Regions from separate parts of the Providencia sp. 6390 genome, predicted to be linked through region 3. Evidence: predicted binding sites of a transcription regulator. Region 3 holds the regulator's gene; each other region holds the start of a gene.

Region 1 (2,282 bases), on a different contig from region 3:
GGAACGAGTGGCAGAACGGTGTTAATACCGCCACCAATGCCTTGGGCAAGGAAAACCGTTAACCAATCAGGGAAGCTGAAGTAAGCACCTATCCACTGTATACCATGAATAAAGATCGCTTCAGAAGCACCTTCGAAGAAAGGTTGTAATGCACCACCGATATTAATGGCCAACACAAACATCAAATACATAATAAACAAGAAAATCGGTACACCTAACCAGCGGTTGAGGATCACACCATCAAGAGCTTGTGTCAGTTTATTCGGTTCCGCGGCACTGTTATTGATTGCTTTTTCGCAGATTGCAGCAATAGATTGATAGCGTGCATCGGCGATCAGCAATTCGGCTTCTTCGTTTAAGCTATTTTTGAGATTTTGTTGGGTCGTATGTAGTTGTTCATCGGAGATATTAGCGCGTTGGCGGCTGTAAATATCACCTTCAAGAATTTGTAATGCTAACCAGCGGCGTTGTTGCTGGCTAAATTGTTGTGCTGAAATTTGTTCTGATAAGGAGTCCACTTCTTGTAGCAGTGCCGTTGGGTATTCAACTAACGCCTGCATATTGTTTTGTGGGTGGCTATCAATGGCCAGTTTAAGTTTATCGATGCCTGTTGCGCGGGTAGAAACCAATGGGATCACAGGGCAGCCGAGCTGTTGTTGAAGCTTTTCAACATCAATATCTATGTGTTGGCTCTGTGCAATATCCAACATATTCAGCGCGACAATGCATGGTACGCCTAATTCAATCAGCTGAAGTGTTAAATAGAGGTTGCGTTCTAAATTAGAAGCATCGACCACGTTGATTAACATATCGGCTTCACCACTTAAGATGAAGTAGCAAGCTATTTGCTCATCTAGCGATGTTTGTTCTGAAATAGTCGTTAGCGAGTAGGTTCCCGGAAGGTCAACTAATTCAATATTATGCTCTGGTGTATTAAAACGACCAACCTTTCTTTCAACGGTCACACCCGCCCAGTTACCAACTCGCTGGCGAGAACCCGTTAATTGATTGAATAAGGTGGTCTTACCGGCATTTGGATTGCCAATCAGGCCGATAGTTAATGGTTTCATAGAATTTTACCAATAGTAAAAATAAAAACGGTGATACGTTTTATTAAGCCGAGGTGGCTTCATCAACATTCAGTAGTGCTAAATCTTTTTTGCGTAGTACTAAGCTGACCCGATGAGTTTCGATTTGTATTGGATCGCCTAAAGGTGCAAGGCGGACGACTTTAAAGACGGAGCCGGGCAAGAGGCCAAGCGACAGCAGCTTTTGTCGGTAAGCGGGGCTGATCTCTGGTGAAAAACCCAATATTTTATAGCTGTGTTGAGGAAGTAGTGACATAAGGTCTTCCATTACTATGGATAATAATATTGATAATTATTATTAGAAATATAGTCATATACAAGCAAAAAACGAGGCTAAACAGAAATAAATCTAATTAATAATGAGAATTATAATCATCAACGATTAGCTATATTTAGCCTCTTTTTTCGTCAAATTGAATTGATATGGATCAACGATGCATTGAGTTTACTGATGAGCGCAGGCTTCGAGAGAAAATAGCTAAGGTGAATAAAGATGTGTCAATGTATTCGTTTTGTTAATTATTAACGTTGAGAAATTGGTTGGGTGGATAAAAAACCTCTACAATCAATCTATTAAAATGATTGTAGAGGTTGAGCGCTATTAACGCTTTTTGCCAAATGCAGCGGCCAGCGCATCACTCATTGCACTGTTACCTGCTGAGGAATTATTTTTTCGTGACATGTCACGCTGTGGCGTAGGCGCTTTACTTGATCTTTTATCTGTTTGGTTACTTGCTCGACGTGGTGAGCTGTTGGACTCTCCCGGTTGCTCATCAAGGCGCATGGTGAGCGCAATACGTTTACGTGGGATATCAACATCAATCACTTTCACTTTAACGATATCACCGGCCTTAACCACTTTATGTGGGTCTTCAACATAGCTGTTGGAGAGTGATGAAATATGTACAAGACCGTCTTGGTGAACACCAATATCAACGAAGGCACCAAAATTGGTTACGTTAGTCACCGAGCCCTCTAAGACCATGCCAAGGGTGAGATCATTCATGGTTTCAACGCCTTCAGCAAAGGTGGCGGTTTTGAACTCAGGGCGCGGGTCACGACCCGGTTTTTCTAGTTCTTTAATGATATCGGTAACCGTTGGTACACCAAATTGCTCTGTAGTGAAATCACGAGGGCTTAAGCTGTTCAACGCTTGTGAGTTACCCATGATCTCTTTGAGTGGTTGGCGAACTA
Region 2 (2,282 bases), on a different contig from region 3:
TTTCGAAACTAGAACGGTTAGTTAAATTGACGCCATAACGATCTGCCTTAATATCAGATAGTAACCCTTGTTTGTACTGTTCATTTTGCGGATCGGGTAATTGTTCTGTACCAAGATCAAAGACAGGCACATTACCAATATTGGCGTTATACATGCGGCTTACTGAACGGGTATACCATAATTCAGAAGTGAGATTGAGCCAGTCATTGTCTGGGTTAAAATTATGTTTGGCAGATAAAGAATCAATAGTAATTTTACTTGGGATAAATTGGGTCGATTCACCTTTACTGTTTGGTCCTGAAATCATCGATGGCATGATCTCGCCCCAGCTCGCATCATAACGGCGGTAGATCAACTCAAGTTTTTGTTCGTCTGTTAAATCGGCAGCGCCTTTTAATAACCAAGATTCACTACGGCTATGGGTATCGAGAACTTCTTTACCTGCTGGATAGGCTTCGATAACCGCAGCGGTCGTCATACCAGTACCACCCGTTGTAGAGTAGTGTGCATTTTCATAGCGGTTAGCACCATTCTTACCCGCAAAATAGTTTCCTTGATTACGGTAAGCATAGGCCACAAGCAGTTGATAACGATCTTTATCAGTGGCGATAGCAATACTACCAAATCGGCTATTCATATTGGGCCATGAATTAGCATCGTCGCGATCTTTGGTCTTAGTGTAAAACCCTGAACGCTCTGAAATGGTATTGTTTGACATTCCTCCTCGCAAACGTACGCCAAAAGTCTCGCCTTTTGGGATCACATCCGCTGGCTGTAATGTGGTCACACGTACAGCGCCACCAATGGCGCCTGCAGCGTCGGTTTCTAGACTAGGGCCTTTATCAATAGTCACTTGACTAATTAAATCAGGATCAAGGTAGCTACGTTGTTGCACCCCTGCGTAACCACGATAGACATCAATAGATTGTTGTGTTCCATCAACAATAACAGGAACGCGACTTTGTCCTTGCAAACCTCTGATATTGACATCTAATGCACCACCATTACGGATATCACCAATATGTACGCCACTGATACCACGTAAAAAGTCAGCAGCTGAATTTCCACGATATCTTTCAACCGTTTTACTATCAATATTGACGGATGAGCCGAGCTGCAAGTAAGGGTACTCTGCGTCGAGTTCTTTTTGCGATTTAGCGGATATTTTGAGCGGTGATAATGCTACGCTATTGTCAGATGGAGGTTGAGTGGCGCTGTGTGCCGTGATGAATCCGCTTGCCATAAACGGGCTAACACCAATAAAAAGTTTAAGAAGCTGAGAGATAGGCTTCATTGAATTATTTTGCATGATAATTATTATTTGAAATTAACTGGTAATGAGATTGTAAATAATAATTATTATCATTCAATAAATTAAGGTGTTATTAATATCAAAAAATGAGTTTGTACTAATGTCTTGATTTAAAAATAGTATAAACACAAGTAATTTACATTTGGGCAGGTAATATAATTACATAATATTTGTTGGGGTAATGGTTGGAATGCTGATTTGAAGAGTGATAAAAAGACCCCCAATAATTACTTGTCCAACTATTGGGGGTCACTTCATTATTTGCGGCCTCTTGAGGCTGTGATAATTTAATATGCTATGCAGTCACGGCGAGCAGCTGATGCATCACTGGGTGGAATTTACGTTTAAAGTAAACTAACCCATGGCCTTCTTCTCTCACGATGATTTGCTTTATCTCAACCAAGTAAACCGAGTGAGTGCCAATGTCTTGAACTTGAGTGATTTCACCTTCAAGATTCGCCAGAGCATCTTTCAGTAATGGCTGTTGTAGAATGCCTCTATCCCAAACATTCCAACCAAAACGTTCTTCCATGGTCGAGCCTTTCATACCCGCAAAATGGCAGGCCATTTCTTCTTGTTCATGATTTAGCACGTTCACACACAGGCGGCCATTTTCTTGAAAAACCGCATTCATAGCACTGTTGCGGTTAACACACACCATAAGAGTGGGTGGCGTATCTGTAACTGAACAGACCGCGGTTGCTGTAATACCGCAACAGCCCGCAGTACCATCCGTGGTGACAATATTGACTGCTGCACCAAGACTTGCCATCGCATCTCTAAAACGCAGGCGATGTTCATTTTCTAAAGACATATTGACCTCCTGCTGCCGATTACTTCAGCAGCGAATCTAACTGATTAATATCATTATTGTTATGTAGGTGTGAGCGTTTCCAGCCATGCTGATCGTAATCAGACAGGCAGCGATCAACCATATCTGTCATCGATTTCATATTGCCAGAACCGTATG
Region 3 (2,282 bases):
CAAGTCCGCTATCGCGGGATGAACAATTAAGAATTAATAAACGTAATCAACTTAAACGAGATAAAGTCAACGGGCTGCGCCGTGTTGAATTGAAACTCAATGAAGACGCTGTCACCATATTAAATCGGTTGGCTGATGAAAAAAATATGAGCCGGAGCGAGTTAATAGAAGAGATGCTCATGTCACAGCTCGCGCAGGTTTACGAGCCTTCAGACAGATAGCTTTGACTCAGTTAACCACACAAATTCGACAGATTTATTCAGCTTTTTTCGCCAAAATAAGGCCAAAGTTCTATTTATTCAAATTTAGCCCTATCTGGCCCTTTTCAAACCAGATTGGAAAAACAAGAGGTTATTCACTTTATGGCAGTCATAGGCATTTTCTTCGGTAGTGACACTGGTAATACAGAAAATATTGCCAAAATGATCCAAAAGAGATTAGGCAACGATAACGCTGAAGTTCATGATATTGCTAAGTGCAGCAAAGAAGACATTGAAGCGTTTGATATTTTACTTCTTGGCATCCCAACTTGGTATTATGGTGAGGCTCAGTGCGATTGGGATGATTTTTTCCCAACTCTCGAAGAAATTAATTTTGAAGGCAAACTTGTTGCTCTATTTGGTTGTGGTGACCAAGAAGACTATGCAGAGTACTTCTGTGATGCGATGGGTACTATTCGCGATATTATTGAACCGCGTGGTGCAGTAATTGTAGGTACTTGGCCAACTGAAGGCTACCATTTTGAAGCCTCTAAAGGTATGTATGATGACAATCACTTCATTGGTTTGGCCATCGATGAAGACCGCCAGCCAGAGCTAACTGAAGAGCGTGTTGATGCATGGGTACAACAAATTTCAGAAGAGATGTCTCTATCTGAGATCCTAAGTTAACGAACAAGTCAGCGTAGGATTGCTGATATAATTATAATAATGAGACAAAGCATGGTTTCTATTTTTTGTTTCCATGCCTATAATTGTAAATCAGTTTCGAAGACAACTGAATATATGTTAAAAATGTCTCATTATTGTTAAATTTTTGATTTAAGATACAGGACAAACCCGCATGACAGACAACAATAAAGCATTGAAAAATGCTGGACTCAAAGTCACTCTTCCAAGATTAAAAATATTGGAAGTACTTCAGGAGCCTGAGTGCCATCACGTCAGTGCGGAAGATCTCTACAAAAAATTGATTGATATGGGTGAAGAGATCGGTCTAGCTACGGTATACCGCGTATTAAACCAATTCGACGATGCTGGTATTGTGACACGTCACAACTTCGAAGGTGGTAAATCTGTTTTTGAGCTGACTCAACAGCACCACCATGACCATTTGATTTGCTTAGATTGCGGTAAAGTTATTGAGTTTTCTGATAAATCAATTGAAGAGCGTCAAACCAATATTGCTGCGCGCCATGGCATTAAACTCTCTAACCACAGTTTGTATCTCTATGGTCACTGTGCAGATGGTGATTGCCGTGAAAATGCCAATGCACACGAAGCGAAAGAGTGATTTAGTGGTTTCTAATCACACGATAAAATCGTAATAAAAAGGTGCTGATAAAGCCCTTGATTACTGAAGGACCTCATGTATTACATGGGGTTTTCTTTTATCTATACATAAACAACCTCTCCTCTTGCTACTGACTACTATCTCTGCAACATCCACCATCAACAAAAATCACTTTATATACTTTGTATAACGGCTCCAAAATCTACAACAAGGTCATAAAACCCTACCAATTGTTGTACCACTACTATTTTATACTCTAAATAATTCATGGTGCAGCTAAGCGACAAGTGAATGAGTCGCTAGGAGCATACATAAGTATGTGACTGGCGCGAATGAGCGTAGTCAACAACGCTGCAACTTGAAGTATGACGAGTATATCATGGGGAGCGCACCCCATATCCTTACTCACAAATGTGGACAGACTGTTTTACATTACCTGATGTAGCCCATAAATTGTATACACAACCCTTTCCTTTGATCGATGTGACCATTATTGATGATAATGAGCTAGTCAATCATCGAAAAATTGCTGTGATGGAATTAGCCATGAAGCATAAACAGCGACGAAATCAGTTTCAGATAGTGGTTCCGCCATTGGCTCGCGCCCTCAACCAGCACTATAATAACGACGATGACGTAATTGCCATCCTTAATTATCTGTTTACTACTCTAGACACACCAAATTTTGAACAGATACTACGGGATCTTGAACAACAAACGGAAAAACACAAGGAGCCCATCGTGAGCATTGCACAACGTTTACAGAACAA

Evidence for each region. Region 3 encodes Fur, which represses iron uptake genes when iron is present. Its sites were predicted from a motif close to ATAATAATGAGAACNACTATCAA; they were not measured.
Region 1: the regulator Fur is predicted to act here: its motif matches at 1,442-1,464, upstream of feoA (ferrous iron transporter A).
Region 2: the regulator Fur is predicted to act here: its motif matches at 1,344-1,366, upstream of AC3Z9T_RS13685 (TonB-dependent receptor domain-containing protein).

The regions. Positions count from the first base shown of each region.
Region 1 covers NZ_JBYVYL010000010.1:66,171-68,452, forward strand. The annotation lists gene feoB (Fe(2+) transporter permease subunit FeoB) at 1-1,070, opposite strand, end outside; gene feoA (ferrous iron transporter A) at 1,114-1,344, opposite strand; gene AC3Z9T_RS18315 (Tex family protein) at 1,690-2,282, opposite strand, start outside.
Region 2 covers NZ_JBYVYL010000006.1:56,747-59,028, reverse strand. The annotation lists gene AC3Z9T_RS13685 (TonB-dependent receptor domain-containing protein) at 1-1,243, opposite strand, end outside; gene hpaC (4-hydroxyphenylacetate 3-monooxygenase, reductase component) at 1,608-2,126, opposite strand; gene hpaB (4-hydroxyphenylacetate 3-monooxygenase, oxygenase component) at 2,146-2,282, opposite strand, start outside.
Region 3 covers NZ_JBYVYL010000002.1:203,868-206,149, forward strand. The annotation lists gene ybfE (LexA regulated protein) at 1-221, shown strand, start outside; gene fldA (flavodoxin FldA) at 363-890, shown strand; gene fur (ferric iron uptake transcriptional regulator) at 1,063-1,512, shown strand; partial or broken gene AC3Z9T_RS06175 (Rpn family recombination-promoting nuclease/putative transposase) at 1,897-2,282, shown strand, end outside.